DNA from 4 places in the Staphylococcus simulans genome. Region 3 is predicted to be linked to each of the others. Evidence: riboswitches for the same ligand, from Rfam matches in the RefSeq annotation. Region 3 holds a riboswitch; each other region holds the start of a gene.
The links. Region 3 has a riboswitch for S-adenosylmethionine ahead of MUA87_RS12415 (aminotransferase class I/II-fold pyridoxal phosphate-dependent enzyme). Riboswitches for the same ligand answer to the same signal wherever they lie in the genome.

Region 1 (4,202 bases), 1.2 Mb from region 3:
ACATCGTTATCAAACGTATTATCAACCTAAGGAAGGACATATTCCGAGACCGAAAGCATTAAAACAAGTATTACAAGTGATACATCAATGGATGAACGATGTTGAAGCAAAAAAGATATAAAAATTCCGAGAAAGGGGTGACCTCTCTCGGAATTTTTTATTTCTATATTTAATTAGGCTTGGAATCCGCCTTTTTCACCGATTTCATCGTTCTCTTCACCGAATTTCTTAAAGTTTTCAACGAAACGTGATTTCAAGTCTTCAGCTTGTTCACGGTATGCGTCTTTATCACTCCAAGCGTTGATTGGTTGTAGAATTGAATTTGGTACGTCTTCAATTTCAGTTGGAATACTTAAACCGAATGCTTCATCTTTTTCGAATGCAGCATCTTTTAAGTCGCCTTTAATCGCAGCGTCTACCATGCGACGTGTATATTTAAGGCTGATACGACGACCTACGCCATATTTTCCACCAGTCCAGCCTGTATTCACTAAGTAAACATCCACATCGTGTTTATCGATTAATTCACCTAATAATTCTGCATAAACTTTAGGGTTTAATGGCAAGAACGGTGCACCGAAGCAAGTTGAGAATGAAGGAACTGGTTCAGTAATACCACGTTCAGTACCTGCAAGCTTAGATGTGAAACCACTTAAGAAGTGATACAGTGCTTGTGCTTTGTTTAATTTAGAGATTGGCGGTAACACACCAAATGCATCTGCAGTAAGGAAGATGATTGTATTTGGGTGTGCAGCTTTAGATGGTTTAGCAATGTTTTTAATGTAATCAATCGGATAAGCAGCACGCGTATTTTCAGTGTGCTCGTTATCATCGAAATCAACTGAACCATCATCAGCAACGACTACGTTTTCTAAAATTGTACCGTAGCGGATTGCGTTGAAAATTTCAGGTTCTTTCGTTTTTGAAAGGTTGATTGCTTTAGCGTAGCAGCCGCCTTCAATGTTGAAAATACCATTTTGGTTCCAACCGTGTTCATCATCTCCGATTAATTTACGGTCAGGTGCTGCAGATAATGTTGTTTTACCAGTTCCTGATAAACCGAAGAATAAAGCAACATCACCTTTTTCGCCAACGTTGGCTGAGCAATGCATACTCATGATGTCTTGTTGTGGTAATAAATAGTTCATGACTGAGAAAATACCTTTTTTCATTTCACCCGCATATTCAGTTCCCCCGATTAAGATAACGCGGTGTTTGAATGAAACAATCACGAATGTTTCTGATTTTGTACCATCTACTTCAGGATTAGCTTTGAAGTGTGGTGCTGAAACAATTGTGAAGTTTGGTTTGATTTTTTGAGCTTCTTCTTTTGAAGAAGGGCGGATGAACATATTTTTCGCGAATAAATTATGCCATGCCATTTCGTTCACTACTGTTAAACGTAGTTGTGTATCTTCGTCGCTGCCTGCATAACCATTGAAGACATAAAGTTCATCTTTTTGATCTAAATAGTCTAAAACTTTGTCGTAAAGTCTTAAGAATGTATCTTCTTCAATAGGTTGGTTGATTGAACCCCAGTCAATCGTATCTCTATAAGAAGGTTCATTTACAATAAATTTGTCTTTAGGTGAACGTCCAGTGTATTGACCTGTCAGTGCATTGATAGCCCCAAGCTCTGTCAGTTCCCCTTCGTTGTTGTCCAGAATCTTGTTGTACAATTGTGTAGTTGTGAGTTGGAAAAGTGATGAAGACTTTCCAATCAAATGATCCAACTTATTACGGTTAGTTTGTGCATCTACTGCCATTTTAAAAACCCCTCCAGCGCGTAAGTATTGTTAATAATTGTAAGCCTTTACATTTTCATAGTATAACATAATATGCCGATTATTCCATAACAGATTTAAGATTTTAGACATATAGAATTGACAAGCCTAAAGAGTTTGGGTAGTATTGTGATTAACGGATTCTCTTATCCTGAGTGGCGGAGGGACATGGACCCAAAGAAGCCCAGCAACCTCTCCTTATCGGAGAAAGGTGCCAAACCGTTTGCAAATGTCATTAAAGATGTTTGAACGATAAGAGCGAAAGGACGTTTAAGGGCTTTCTCTCTATGTTTATATAGTTTGAAAGTCCTTTTTTATTTGAGCTCGTAGATAGAGAATTTTCGTAATCAAAATCAAAAGGAGTCAGTTATGTCGAATAATAGAAAATTGTTTACGTCAGAATCTGTTACAGAAGGGCATCCTGATAAAATAGCGGACCAAATTTCAGACGCTATTCTGGATGAATTATTAAAGAAAGATCCGGATGCAAGAGTAGCTTGCGAAACAGTAGTCACTACGGGAATGGCTATGATTGTCGGAGAAATTTCTACAGCAACTTATGTTGATTTTCCTAAGGTTGTCCGTGATACAGTAGCAGAAATCGGTTATACGAGAGCGAAATATGGTTATGATAGTCAAACAATGGCTGTGATGTCAGCAATTGATGAGCAATCACCAGATATCGCACAAGCAGTAGACACTGCTTTAGAATATAGAAATGAAATTACGGAAGAGGAAATTGAAAGTACAGGTGCAGGTGACCAAGGTTTAATGTTTGGTTATGCGACGAATGAAACAGATACGTATATGCCGACACCTATTTACTTCTCACACCAACTTGCGAAACGTTTATCAGATGTCAGAAAAGATGGTACATTAACTTACTTAAGACCAGACGGTAAAGTACAAGTTACTGTTGAGTATGATGAAAATGATAAACCAGCACGTATTGATACGATTGTTATTTCAACACAACATGCTGAAGATGCGTCATTAGATCAAATTCAACGTGATATCAGAACACATGTGATTGATCCAATCGTACCAGCTGAGTTATTAGATGAAGAAACTAAATTTTTCATTAACCCGACAGGTCGTTTTGTGATTGGCGGACCTCAAGGTGACGCTGGTTTAACAGGACGTAAGATTATTGTAGATACTTATGGTGGTCTTGCACGTCATGGCGGTGGTTGCTTCAGTGGTAAAGATCCTACAAAAGTAGACCGTTCAGCAGCATATGCAGCACGTTATGTGGCTAAAAATATTGTTGCAGCAGGATTAGCAGATAAATGTGAAGTACAACTTGCATACGCTATCGGTGTAGCAGAACCTGTATCTATTTCAATTGATACATTTGGAACTGGTAAAGTTTCTGAAGGAAAATTGGTAGAAGCGGTAAGAGCTAACTTTGACTTGCGTCCAGCAGGTATCATTAAAATGTTAGACTTAAAACGTCCTATTTATAAACAAACAGCAGCTTATGGTCACTTTGGCCGTACGGATGTTGCTTTACCATGGGAACGTGTAGATAAAGTAGATGCATTAAAAGAAGCTGTTCAAGCATAACTATACAGTTTTTGAATTTGTGACATTTTATTATCGATACATTCGATATTTTCCTTTATAATTGGGAGTAAGATATGTAAAGGAGCGGAATATGTTATGGGACCATTAGAAATTGGTTTGATTGCAGCAATTGTCGTCGCTGTTATCTTCTTTGTCTTATTCTTAGTTGTCTTAAACAGTAAGAAAAAGGCTAAGTTGAAAGCAGAGGAACAATATGAGGCAAAAGAAAGAAGTATAAAAGAAAATTATGAAGACGAGCTTGAAAAAGAACGCGTCGAACATAAAAAAGCGGTCACAAAACAACGCGCTGATTTCGATGAAACAGTGACAGCAAAAGATCGTGAAATCGATGCGCTGAAGCTCTTCTCGAAAAATCATAGTGAGTATGTGACAGACATGCGTTTAATCGGTATCAGAGATCGTTTGGTTAAAGAAAAACGTATTCGACCAGAAGATATGCATATTATGGCGAATATCTTCTTACCTAAAAATGATTTTAATGCGATTGATCGTATCAGTCATTTAGTCTTAACACGTACAGGCTTATACATTATCGATTCTCAATTACTTAAAGGACATGTTTATAATGGCATCAGTCAAGAACAATTCGGTACATTACCAACCATTGAACAAGTCTTTGATGTGTTGGATTTAGATAAACGTCATCCTCAAACATTAGTGTTAGATGAAAATGATGATAAGCAATCAGCTTCATTTGTAAACTACTCAAATCAATTAAAAGAAGTTGAGCACTTAGCAGATACATTGAAGCGCGAATTGAATTTGAAATATACACCAATGGCATTACTTTATTTCAATCCTAAAAATGAAGGTGCAGTGACAATTTCAAAT
Region 2 (4,202 bases), 760 kb from region 3:
CACGAAACGCTTGGCGGTTTAGACAATGTGACATTGGTTGCTGGACATCAGCAATACCATGAAGGATTCGAAAACTTCAAAACAGAAGATTTCACACAAACCTTCACAACGAATGTGTATTCATTATTCTGGACAGTTCAAAAAGCACTTGAGTATCTAAAACCAGGTGCGACAATCACTACGACAACTTCTATTCAAGGTTATGACCCTAATCCAATCTTGCATGACTATGCGGCTACAAAAGCTGCGATTATTTCACTAACAAAAAGCTTAGCAAAAGAATTAATCGATAAAGGTATCCGTGTGAACTCAGTAGCACCCGGACCATTCTGGTCACCGCTTCAAATCTCAGGTGGTCAACCGCAAAGTAAAATTCCTGAATTCGGTCAAAGTTCAATGATGGGCCGTGCAGGTCAGCCAGTAGAATTAGCAGGCACTTATGTCTTACTTGCTTCAGACGAATCAAGTTATACAACAGGACAAGTGTATGGCGTAACAGGCGGTAAACAAATTAACTAAGCTATGATTAAGACAGCGTTCCAACAATGAATGGAACGCTGTTTTTATACATACAAACACATTATTCGCAAAGTAAGGTTTAGTTTATTATGCTATAGGTATAATTAGTATAGTAACTAAGGAGGCAGAATGATGAAACATTTTAACCCTAAAGATTTAACGCAAAGAGAAAATTATAAATTATTAAGCGGCAGCGTCTTACCAAGACCGATTGCTTTTGTGACTTCTCAAGATAAAGAAGGTCATTTAAATGCGGCACCATTCAGTTTCTTTAATGTGGTCAGCAGTCATCCGCCGATGATTATGATTTCAACTGGACGCACAGAAGGTGTCCGTAAAGATACAGCACAAAACATTATTGATACTGGAGAATTTGTGGTACACATTTCTGAATTGTCTATGATTGAAGGTATTAATAATACTGCTGCACCGATTGAACGTGAAGCAAATGAGTTAGAACGTACAGATTTTAAAACAATTCCTTCAGATGTCGTTAATGTACCAGCAGTCGAAGGGGCGCGAATCCGATTTGAGTGTAAACTGGATCGTGTGATTGAACTCGGTGATGACAAAGCGGGCAGCGATTTAATCTTAGGTGAAGTTGTACGTTATCACATCGCTGATGATGTTTATATCGAACCGCATAAAATTGATGTGCAAGCGTTACATCCTGTTGGTCGTTTAGCGGGTAATGATTATGTAAAATTAGGTCAAGAATTTGTATTAGAAAGACCAACAGAATAATTGCTTAATGAAAAGTTCATACTTTGATGATTGACTAACTATTACAATCATGATAGGTTTAAAAAGATTCAAAAAATAAAAATAAATATAGCTTATCAAGAGAGGTGGAGTGATGGGCACTTTGAAACCTCGGCAACATGGTTCGCTGATAGCGACGCGTGTGCCAATTCCCATAGCAACTATTTGCTAAGAGATAAGAAACATAATGTATCCTTTTTTCTTAGCTGAAAAAAGGATTTTTTAATATCATGAGTGAGGTGTTTGAATCATGTCTGAACAGAAACAAAAGGGCAATGCAGTCGCACTGATTCCTTTAATTCTATTTGTCGGTTTATTTTTAGGAGTTGGGATTATTACTGGCGACTTTACGAAGATGCCGTTAAATATTGCGATTACGATTGCGGTTATTGTCGCATTAATAATGAATCGCAAAGAAAAATTCACAGAGAAAGTTGAAGTCTTCACCAAAGGTGCAGGCCATTCTAATATTATTTTGATGGTCTTGATTTTCGTATTAGCCGGCGCATTTTCAAAAGTGACTGAAGATATGGGCGGCGTGAAATCTACCGTTAATTTAGGATTAAGTTTAATTCCAGGCAACTTATTGATTATCGGTTTGTTTATTATTTGTATGTTCGTTTCTATTTCTATGGGGACATCAGTTGGTACAGTCGCAGCCATTGCACCAGTCGGCTTTGGGATTAGTGAGGCGACTGATATTTCAGCAGCACTAGCCATGGCAACAGTCGTCGGCGGTGCGATGTTCGGAGATAACTTATCTATGATTTCAGATACGACAATTTCTGCAGTACGTACACAACATACAAAAATGAGTGATAAGTTCAAAGTAAACTTTAAAATTGTATTGCCAGGTGCCATTTTAACGATGGTTATTTTAGGTATTTTGACACATAGCGCAACAATCAGCAGTACAAAAGATTACAGCTTTGAATTTATTAAAGTGATTCCATATTTATTAGTTTTAATCTTAGCTTTGATCGGTGTGAATGTGATTATTGTTTTGATAGGTGGAACAGTACTCTCAGGCATTATCGGTTTAATCGACGGATCATTTAACTGGATCGGATTCTTGAAAGCCGCTTCAGAAGGTATGATCGGCATGGAAGATATTGCGATTATCGCATTAATGATCGGTGGTTTAATCGGCATCATTCAACATAATGGCGGTATTACATGGCTACTTAATTTTGTTCGCAGCAAGGTCAAATCAAGACGCGGTGCAGAGTTCGGTATCGCAAGTTTAGTCAGTGCCGCAGATATTTCAACTGCGAATAATACGATTTCTATTTTAATGGCAGGTCCCCTAGCTAAAAATATCGCAGATGAATATGATATCGACCCAAGAAAATCAGCAAGTATTTTAGATATTTTCGGCAGCTGTTTCCAAGGCCTTTTACCTTATAGTCCGCAAGTCATTGCGGCTGCAGGCGTCGCAGGTATTTCGCCATTTATGCTAGTGCCTTATTCGATTTATCCGATTATTTTAGGAATCAGCGGATTAGCCGCAATCATCTTTAATTTTCCAAAACTGAATAAACGTAAACAAAAAGCGTAAATAATTTTTACTTTCTCACTTGAAAAATGTTAAAGTAATCTTGTTGTGAAATAACCACAGAGGCATAGTGACAAATGCTTTGCTAGTAGGATTACTTTGGCTTATGCTTCTAAATGCGTTAGAATAATAAAGAGTGCGAAAGTAGGTGACGACAGAGTGGCAAGATATAATATTGAAAATGACGTCGTAGTCATATCATTGGAACGTTTTATGCGCATCCCGCCCGAATTGATTTATCAAGCTTGGACAGATGCGGATATCATGAGACGTTGGTTCATGACTTCTAACCGTTCAAATCAATCGATTGACTTGATTCCAGAAGAAGGCAGACGTTATGAAATTGTTGATGAACGTAACGGTAAAAAGAACAGAGTAACAGGGGTCTTCCAAGAACTAGAAGCACCTAACCGAATTGTGATGACAATCGGTATGCCTGAACTGAGCGACAAAGAAGATACGATTGAAGTAGAAATTTTTGAACGTGAACCAGGTTCAGACATGACACAAATGAACTTCCGTTATACTGCTGTTGTTCCGAAAGAAAGACGTTGGACAACTTTGGAATACAAACAGCAGAAGAAAGAATATCATGATGCGACGGCACACGGCTTTGAAAATATGTTCATTAAGCTTCAAGACATTTTAAGAGAAATGCAAGAAGACAAAGAAGAATTTTAATCAAAACAAGCGACACACAATGCTAGAAAGCAGCGTATGTCGCTTGTTTTATTTTATATATTCAATTTTCAACAATTAGACAGTCTCTTGACCACGTTTATTCCAAGTCAGAATAAAGCTTAACATAGCTAGAATACTAATCACTGTTAATAAGATGAAACCTGCATCCCAACCAAATTGATCAACCACGAAACCAAGTACGATGTTAGCCATGACTGCACCAAATAGGTAACCGAATAAACCTGTTAACCCGGCAGCTGTTCCTGCTGCTTTCTTAGGTACATAATCTAATGCTTGCAAGCCTATTAACATCACTGGTCCATAGATTAAGAAACCAATCGCTACGAGTGCTAAGTTATCTACTAATGGATTACCTGGAGGGTTTAACCAGTAGATTAATACGAAAATAGTTACACCTAACATAAAGAAGAAACCTGCTGGACCACGACGTCCTTTGAAGAGTTTATCTGAGATCCAACCACACAGTAATGTCCCAGGAATCCCAGCCCACTCGTAAAGGAAGTAAGCCCATCCAGAGGATTTCATATCGAAATGTTTCTCTTCACTTAAATAGACTGGTGCCCAGTCAAGTACACCATAACGAACGAAGTAGACGAAGATATTTGCGAAAGCGATTGCCCATACCCATTTGTTATTCAACACATATTTGAACAAGATTTCTTTG
Region 3 (4,202 bases):
AACAAATTGCGTTTACTGAAACTTGCCCCTAAAGTGCTTGCGAAACTTTCAGAAGGCAAGATTACAGAACGTCACGCACGTGCTTTGTTAAGTTTATCTCACGAAGAACAAGAAGAAATGGTCCAAATTATTATTGATCAACACTTGAACGTGAAACAAACAGAAGCGAGAGTCAAAGCCAAAGTAGGACCTGAAAAAGTTAAAGCAGTGCCGCTTCAATTCGCCAAAGATTTGACGAAGGCACGCGAAACGCTACAAAACAGCTTTGAAACTATCGAACAAAGCGGTATCCGTGTCGAACAAAAAGAACGCGACCACGATGATTATTTAGAAATTAAAATCAGAGTATATAAACGTTAACAACCATTCGCCTCGTTGCGAGTGGTTTTTTATTTTCTTAAATAAAAAGCGAACAACTAATAGCTTTTTGTATATAATAGAAAAGGATGAGATATTGAAAGTGAAGGAGAATTAAGACATCTATGAAATTACAGCATTTATTTACTTCAGCAACAGTTTTAACCCTTTTATTAGCTGGATGTAGTCACAATGAAAAACAAAATGATTCTGCAAAGCAAGAAGCAAAAAGTAAAACGGATAATAAAAAAAGTGAACACAAATCAACTTCCAAAAAGGAAAATGAAGCAAACAAAGATGAGCAACAAATAGAGAAGGCAGTCAGCCAATTAACAATCAATGAGAAAATAGCTTTAGCAATGTTTTTACCACAAGAAAAAACAAATTATATGATATCAGCTGATGAGTTATTGAATCATTCATATATAAGATATACGCACGGTGTAGCTCTTGGTAAGATGTTAGGCGATGAGGCAACAAAACAATCTATTCAAGAGTATCATTTAAATAAAATGTTACCTGAAAGAATTACAAATGTGCCACAAAACGTAAAATTTTATGAACCTGAAGAAACTAAGCAAAACTTTGCTGAGCTATTTGGTTTTACAGGAAACCAGATTATTATTGCAGGTAGTCAAAGTCCTAAGACTTATGATGAAATTTTAAAAGATCGAGGGACTCATATCTATAACTTAGAAGATTTATACAAACAATATGGTCATAATCCAAACTTTAAAAAGGTCGTAAGTTTGGTTAAAGTAAGCGAATCAGTGAGGAATCCAGAGAGTGATAATGCATCTTCTTCTAAAGAAACAGATAATGCTACTTCAAATAATAAACAAAGAAGAAAGTTAAGTCCTGGTGATGTATATACACCAGATGGTAACATGAATAGTCAAGTTGCAATACACAAGGTAGAAGAATATATAGGACATAAACTAGATCCACGAAAATATGAATTTAATGGGCCTCCTAAAAGACATTTCGTTGATGATTACACATTGGATCATACATGGACTGTTAATTTTAGAAATTTAGAAACACATACACAGTATAATTATTCAGTTGATAAAGATGGAAAAGTAGAAAAACTAGATAACTTTGGTACGCCACCAGAGTAGTACTTGGTTCTGCAGTATAATACTGCAGAACTTTTGTATTTGGTAGGGTCGGCTACTTATGGTAAAAAATCCTCTTTATTTAAACTTTTAAATTAAAATTGTCAGAGTGTCTTTTGAAAGAGTAATAAATAATCATACTTAACTCGATCACTTTCTTTTAATTCAGGACAATATGTGTCCCGTACCTTCTATATAATGAAATTATATATTCAAATATACAAAGAGGAGCAAGCTATCTATGAAATTTAAACATGTATTGACTACCGCTGCAGCACTTTCAATTTTACTAGCAGGTTGCGGCTCAAATGAAAAACAAGAAGATACGCAAAAACACGAAGAAAAAGACAAAGCAAACCATCAAAAAACAGAGAAAAAAGAAAACACACAACATGAACAAACATTAAAACATGAAAAATCACATACTCATAAACAAACGACAGAACAAGCTATCAGCCAACTGACACCACAAGAAAAGGTCGCTTTAGCGTTATATGCACCTAAAACAGCTGAATTTACAGTGACAGCAAATGAATTATTAAACCACAGCTATGTCCAAAATACGAATGGCGGTTCGCGACAACGAGAAATTCAGCAATTAACACTTTATACAGGTAGTTCTGAAATCGTAACAAATAAACCTCAAAATATGGTAATTTATGGCACAACTAACTCTAAAGGTCCATTTGCGGCAGTTATTGGTGTGAGTGATACACAAGTGTTGGTATCAGGAACACAAGGTATCAATCCATATCAACAATTAGCAAACATGGGAGCAGTTTATAATATTAAAGATCTATATAAACAATACAAAGATGAACCGAACTTTAAACAAGTGGCAAATTTAATCCGAATCACAAATCAAGATGCACAATCAGCAGCACAAGAAAGTAACAGTAATTCAAGCTCTGAAAGTCATTCATCATCTTCTGAAGGTAAAGTCACACGTGCGAATGTGATTGATAAAGTAGAAGCATATGAAGGTCACAAACTAGATACAAGCACGTATACGTATAAAGAACCTGAACAAAAGAGTGATGGAAGCTGGGGCTTCTCATTTGTGGATAAATCAGGTGATTTAGCAGGATCATACATTGTGAATGCGGATGGTTCAGTGGAGAAATTTGATTCAAAAGGCCAACCTGAATAAAGAATATTGACTCTACGGCTTTTAGTGAGCTGTAGAGTTTTTCATTTTAACTTAAATTGATAAATGTCAGAATTTTTAGTACAATAGAAGTCATTAAAACTTATCTAGAGAAGTAGAGGGAATTGGCCCGATGACGCTTCAGCAACAGAAGATCCAGGCATTGAATCTGACTGTGCTACATCCAACAAGTATAACTTGAAAGATAGGTGCCATATACATAGAAAGCTATATGTCGCTTATAGGTGATATATAGCTTTTTTAATAGGCGCATCAAACAAAGGGGGAACTTAAATGGTGATTTCAAGAAGATTAGCGAAGATACCAGATAGTTATTTCGGAAAAACAATGGGGAGAAAGATAGAACATGGTCCGCTTCCTCTCATCAATATGGCAGTAGGCATCCCAGATGGGGAAACACCTAAAGGCATTGTCGATGAATTTGCGAACGCATTACGTGTGCCTGAAAACCAAAAGTACGGTGCGTTTCATGGAAAAGAAAGCTTTAAGCAAGCGATTGTTGATTTCTATAAACGACAATATAATGTTGAATTGGATAAAGATGATGAAGTCTGTATTTTATATGGCACAAAGAATGGATTAGTAGGTTTGCCGAATTGTATTGTTAACCCTGAAGATTACGTTTTATTGCCAGATCCAGGTTATACAGATTACCTAGCAGGGGTGTTGTTCGCAGATGCGAAACCTTATGCGTTAGAGTTAGAACCACCATATTATCAACCTGACTTTGATAAAGTGCCAGGGGAAGTCTTAAGTCAGACTAAATTGATTTATTTAACGTATCCTAATAACCCGACTGGATCAACTGTTACACAAGATGTCTTTGATGATGTAGTTCAAAAGTTCAGAGGTACACAAACGAAAATTGTACATGATTTTGCCTATGCAGCGTTCGGTTTTGACCATAAAAATCCGAGTATCCTACAGACAGCTGGAGGCAAAGAAGTCGCAATCGAGGTGTATTCACTTTCTAAAGGCTATAATATGTCTGGCTATCGTGTCGGTTTCGCAGTCGGCAACAAAGATGTGATTCAAGCTTTGAAGAAATATCATACACATCACCATGCGGGTATGTTTGGTGCGCTTCAAGATGCGGCGACATTTGCGCTTAACAACTATGATTATTTCTTAGATAAACAAAGTGAAGTCTTTAAAGCACGTCGCGATCGTTTCACTTCGATTTTAGATGAAGGAAACATCCCTTATGAACCGATGACAGGTGGCATCTTCTTATGGTTGAAAGCACCAAAAGGATATGACGGAGAACAATTTGTGGAATTCTTACTTCAAGATCAATCTATTTTAGTGGCGCCAGGTATTCCATTTGGTGAAAATGGACGTCATTATGTAAGGGTGTCTCTTGCGTTAGAGGATGAGCAATTAGATGAAGCAGCGAAGCGGTTGAAATCACTTAGTGCGATGTACAAAGAATCATCTTTTATTTAAGTAGTGAATAAAATCCCTCACAACGTTGTTATAGAGACGTTTATACGTATATTATTGATTGTAAGAAGTTTCAAAAGGTATTATGATATTACTGTAATAAAAACACTCAGGAA
Region 4 (4,202 bases), 470 kb from region 3:
CACGTCACACTGAGAACTTTATTTCAGAGTATTAATTATATGAGTAAAGCCAAGCTGAAATCAGCTTGGCTTTATTTAGTCTATATTACGTTATTTAAATGACTTATTTAAATGTTTCGCTTAAGAAGTCTTCAACTTGCTCTGGTGATTTAGCATTTGCTGAGTGCAAGTGTGCTGTTTTTTCACCGTTTTTGAAAACAAGTAAACTTGGAATACCCATTACTTCGTAATCTTGAGCAACATCTTCTAATTCGTCACGATTTACGTTGTACCATTTATGGTCGTTGTATTTTTCAACAATTGGATCAATCCACATATCCATTGCGCGACAATCAGGGCACCATCCTGCTTCGAATTTAATAATCACAGGTTCGTTACTTTCGATAATTTTATCGAAATCTTCACGTGTTTTAATTGCTTCCATTTTCATTTCGCTCCTTTTTCTAATCCTATTATATATATTATAGCGAATTTGAACGTAAATTTAAAAATATTAAACCGACAATTTAAAGCGTTATTTTTAGAAATTTGGTATATTAGACATAATAGTTAAAGGAGGTCAAAAGATGATTAGATTTTATCAGTACCAAAACTGTACGACATGCAAGAAAGCAGCAAAATTTTTAGATGAATATGGTGTAAGTTATGAACCTATCGACATCGTAGAACTAAACCCTAATAAAAGAGAACTACAAGATATTATTGATAAAACCGGCGTTGAAATTGATAAGCTATTCAATAAACGCGGAGGTAAGTATCGTGAACTAGGTCTGAAAGATAGACTTGACAGTTTGTCTGATGATGAAAAACTAGATTTATTGGCTTCTGACGGAATGCTTGTTAAAAGACCACTTGCGGTTTCAGGCAATAAAATCACACTTGGTTTCAACGAAAAAGAGTACAAAGATACTTGGGTAAACTAATTTATAGTCATTATAGGTAGTAAATATCTTATTGCTATGCGCTTTATTTACACAAAAAATTAAAAAACTACAAGATGTCTATAAATAGTTGAATGAAAAGGTTTCATATGGCATCATAAAAGAGTATTCATTTATTAATTAGGAGGGGATTCGTGTGGCAGTGCCAGAGGAATTAAAATATTCAAAAGAACATGAATGGGTTAAAGTTGAGGACGATACAGTAACTATCGGTATCACTGAATACGCACAAGGAGAACTTGGTGACATCGTATTCGTTGAATTACCAGAAACTGACGATGATATCGAAGAGGGCGAATCTTTCGGAAGTGTAGAATCAGTTAAAACTGTTTCTGAATTATACGCACCAGTTTCAGGAACTGTAGTTGAAGTCAACGAAGAATTAGAAGACAGTCCAGAATTCGTAAATGAATCACCATACGAAAAAGCATGGATGGTTAAAGTAAAATTAAATGACACAAGCCAATTAGATGATTTATTATCAGCTGATCAATACAAAGAAATGATCGGTGAATAATCGGCTTTAAAAACCAAACTCCAAGATACTTTGTATTTTGGGGTTATTTTTTATTTGAAATAGGCTATAACAAACTAGAGCGCTAAAGTGCTGAACCTTTACAGCTGAATAATACATAATTTATCGTGTTTATTTAGTTGTTAAACAAGTTGCGTGTCTTTAAAACAACACCTGCGTTACAATGAAAGTATCAACTTACGCAACAATTTTATATAAGTTGGCAGAACCTAAGCATTTACGTTTGCGAGTAATGAAGCAATGATATCACGAGAGTATTGGAGTGTAGTGAATATGGCATTGTTAGAAAAAGTAATCGTTGTTGAAGGTAAAACAGATAAAAAGCGTGTACAAGAAGTGATTGATGAGCCTGTACAAATTATTTGTACGCACGGCACAATGGGCATTGATAAACTTGACGATATGATAGAACACTTATATGAACGTCCTGTCTATATATTAGTGGATGCAGATAAAGAAGGCCGTCGCATCCGTCAATGGTTTAAACATTATCTATCAGAAAGTGAACATATCTTTGTCGATAGAACTTATTCTGAAGTCGCACGTTGTCCGCGCCCTTATCTTGCCAAAGTGCTTAGAAACCATGGCTTTATGGTAAAAGGTGAAGCACCCGTGAAAGGATTAGTTTATAAATGAACGTTAAGCAAGAAATTACAGATATCAAACAAAACTTTGATCAAGACAAGCACTTGATTTTCGGTTACACACCGATGTGTGGAACATGTAAAGTTTCAGAGAGAATGTTAGATATAGCTAATGAAATTTTACAGCTTCCGTTGGTCAAAGCAGATTTGAATTTCCATCCTGACTTCAGTGAAGCTTATCAAATTCAATCTGTTCCTGTTTTGTTAGTGATGTCGAAAGATAAGGAGATAGACCGTATTTACGCATTTCAGTCTGTTCCTTATTTGTTAGAAAATTTAAAATAGTTGTTGACTACTTCTGAGTGAAGTGGTAGGATAAATATCAATTAAATAGTTATCTCTTATCAAGAGAGGTGGAGGGATGTGCCCGACGAAACCCGGCAACCGTCTTATTTATAAGAAATGGTGCCAATTCACAAAAAGTTGAACTGCTTTTGAAGATGAGAGAAAGAAATTTCAAATTGCTTTCTCTTTAATGCTCATAGCAGCGATAAGGGAAAGCTTTTTTAATTTGTAGGTAGGTATTGCAAGGAAAGGGGAGAATGTAGTGATTCAACTGAAGCAAATCGTCAAAAGATATAAGACGAAACACCAAGAAGTACTGGCAGTTGATCATGTCGATTTAGATGTGTCGGAAGGTACCATTTACGGTGTCATCGGTTTTTCAGGTGCCGGTAAAAGTACACTTGTCAGAATTTTAAATTATTTAGAAGAACCAACATCAGGTCAAGTCATAATAGATGGAGATGAATTAGGACAACTCAGCAAAGCGCAACTAAGGAAAAAGCGTCAAAAGGTAAGTATGATATTCCAACACTTCAACTTATTATGGTCTAGAACAGTGTTAGATAATATTAAGTTTCCGTTGGAAATTGCTGGCGTGGATAAAGCGACAGCTGAAAAAAGAGCGGAAGAATTAGTTGAGCTTGTAGGACTCAAAGGACGAGAAAAAGCATATCCGTCAGAGTTATCTGGTGGTCAAAAACAAAGGGTTGGTATCGCACGTGCCTTAGCCAACGATCCAAAAGTATTACTTTGTGATGAAGCTACAAGTGCTTTAGATCCTCAAACAACAGATGAAATTTTAGAACTCTTATTAAAAATCAGAAAAGAAGAAGATTTAACAATCGTGATTATCACACATGAAATGAATGTGATTCGCCAAATCTGCGACGAAGTTGCAGTAATGGAAAATGGTAAGGTCATCGAACGCGGTGAAGTTAAAGAAGTGTTTGAAAACCCTAAACATCAAGTGACGAAACGTTTCGTTAAAGAAGGCTTGAATGACCAATTTGATGAATCAATTCAGGAACTGATTCCAGAGTCGAAAAACGGTTATATTGTACGTTTGAACTTCGTAGGTGAAGAGACGACAGAACCGATTGTGTCATATATCACTCAAAAATATAATCTGAATGTGAACATACTAGAAGCGAATATCCGCCATTCGAAAAGCGGACCAATCGGTTTTCTAATTGTACATATTGCAGACTTGAAAACGGAATTTTTTGATGATTTTAAAAACGAATTAGAGAATCGTAATGTAGGTGTGGAGGTGGTTCGTAATGGATAAATCGTTCAGTGATATATTACGTGAAATGGTCACAATGCCGAATGTTCAATGCGACCAAGTTTGGCTGGCTACATACGAAACACTCTATATGACAGCCATTTCTACAATTTTTGCGTTCGTGATCGGTTTAATTCTAGGCGTACTATTATTCCTAACAGCTAAGAGTAAATCACCGACAGCAAAAGTGTTTTATCAAATCGTGTCATTTATTGTGAACTTATTCAGAGCAATTCCCTTCATCATTTTAATCTTGCTGTTGATTCCGTTCACAAGTTTATTACTTGGCACAATCAGTGGTCCGACAGGAGCACTTCCAGCATTAGTTATTGGTGCGGCTCCATTCTATGCACGTTTAGTGGAAATCGCATTTAAAGAAATTGATAAAGGCGTTATTGAAGCAGCGCGTTCTATGGGAGCAAACACATGGACGATTATTCGTAAAGTGTTAATTCCAGAATCACGTCCTGCCTTGATTTCAGGTATTACAGTTACTGCAATCGCATTAGTAG

Region 1: it holds a riboswitch for S-adenosylmethionine, as region 3 does, so the genes downstream of both, metK (methionine adenosyltransferase) here and MUA87_RS12415 (aminotransferase class I/II-fold pyridoxal phosphate-dependent enzyme) in region 3, are expected to answer to the same signal.
Region 2: it holds a riboswitch for S-adenosylmethionine, as region 3 does, so the genes downstream of both, MUA87_RS03090 (Na+/H+ antiporter NhaC family protein) here and MUA87_RS12415 (aminotransferase class I/II-fold pyridoxal phosphate-dependent enzyme) in region 3, are expected to answer to the same signal.
Region 4: it holds a riboswitch for S-adenosylmethionine, as region 3 does, so the genes downstream of both, MUA87_RS10055 (methionine ABC transporter ATP-binding protein) here and MUA87_RS12415 (aminotransferase class I/II-fold pyridoxal phosphate-dependent enzyme) in region 3, are expected to answer to the same signal.

Annotation. Positions count from the first base shown of each region.
Region 1 covers NZ_CP095100.1:1,160,390-1,164,591, forward strand. The annotation lists gene MUA87_RS05390 (alpha/beta hydrolase family protein) at 1-121, shown strand, start outside; gene pckA (phosphoenolpyruvate carboxykinase (ATP)) at 174-1,766, opposite strand; SAM riboswitch class I at 1,928-2,043, shown strand; gene metK (methionine adenosyltransferase) at 2,154-3,350, shown strand; gene MUA87_RS05405 (NERD domain-containing protein) at 3,447-4,202, shown strand, end outside.
Region 2 covers NZ_CP095100.1:753,799-758,000, forward strand. The annotation lists gene MUA87_RS03080 (SDR family oxidoreductase) at 1-519, shown strand, start outside; gene MUA87_RS03085 (flavin reductase family protein) at 652-1,263, shown strand; SAM riboswitch class I at 1,353-1,463, shown strand; gene MUA87_RS03090 (Na+/H+ antiporter NhaC family protein) at 1,532-2,839, shown strand; gene MUA87_RS03095 (SRPBCC family protein) at 2,996-3,517, shown strand; gene glpT (glycerol-3-phosphate transporter) at 3,593-4,202, opposite strand, start outside.
Region 3 covers NZ_CP095100.1:2,616,226-2,620,427, reverse strand. The annotation lists gene noc (nucleoid occlusion protein) at 1-360, shown strand, start outside; gene MUA87_RS12425 (hypothetical protein) at 483-1,478, shown strand; gene MUA87_RS12420 (hypothetical protein) at 1,717-2,625, shown strand; SAM riboswitch class I at 2,723-2,834, shown strand; gene MUA87_RS12415 (aminotransferase class I/II-fold pyridoxal phosphate-dependent enzyme) at 2,917-4,089, shown strand.
Region 4 covers NZ_CP095100.1:2,142,412-2,146,613, reverse strand. The annotation lists gene MUA87_RS10085 (nitroreductase family protein) at 1-35, shown strand, start outside; gene MUA87_RS10080 (thioredoxin family protein) at 104-424, opposite strand; gene MUA87_RS10075 (arsenate reductase family protein) at 567-923, shown strand; gene gcvH (glycine cleavage system protein GcvH) at 1,078-1,458, shown strand; gene MUA87_RS10065 (toprim domain-containing protein) at 1,750-2,112, shown strand; gene MUA87_RS10060 (thioredoxin family protein) at 2,109-2,405, shown strand; SAM riboswitch class I at 2,459-2,567, shown strand; gene MUA87_RS10055 (methionine ABC transporter ATP-binding protein) at 2,668-3,693, shown strand; gene MUA87_RS10050 (methionine ABC transporter permease) at 3,686-4,202, shown strand, end outside.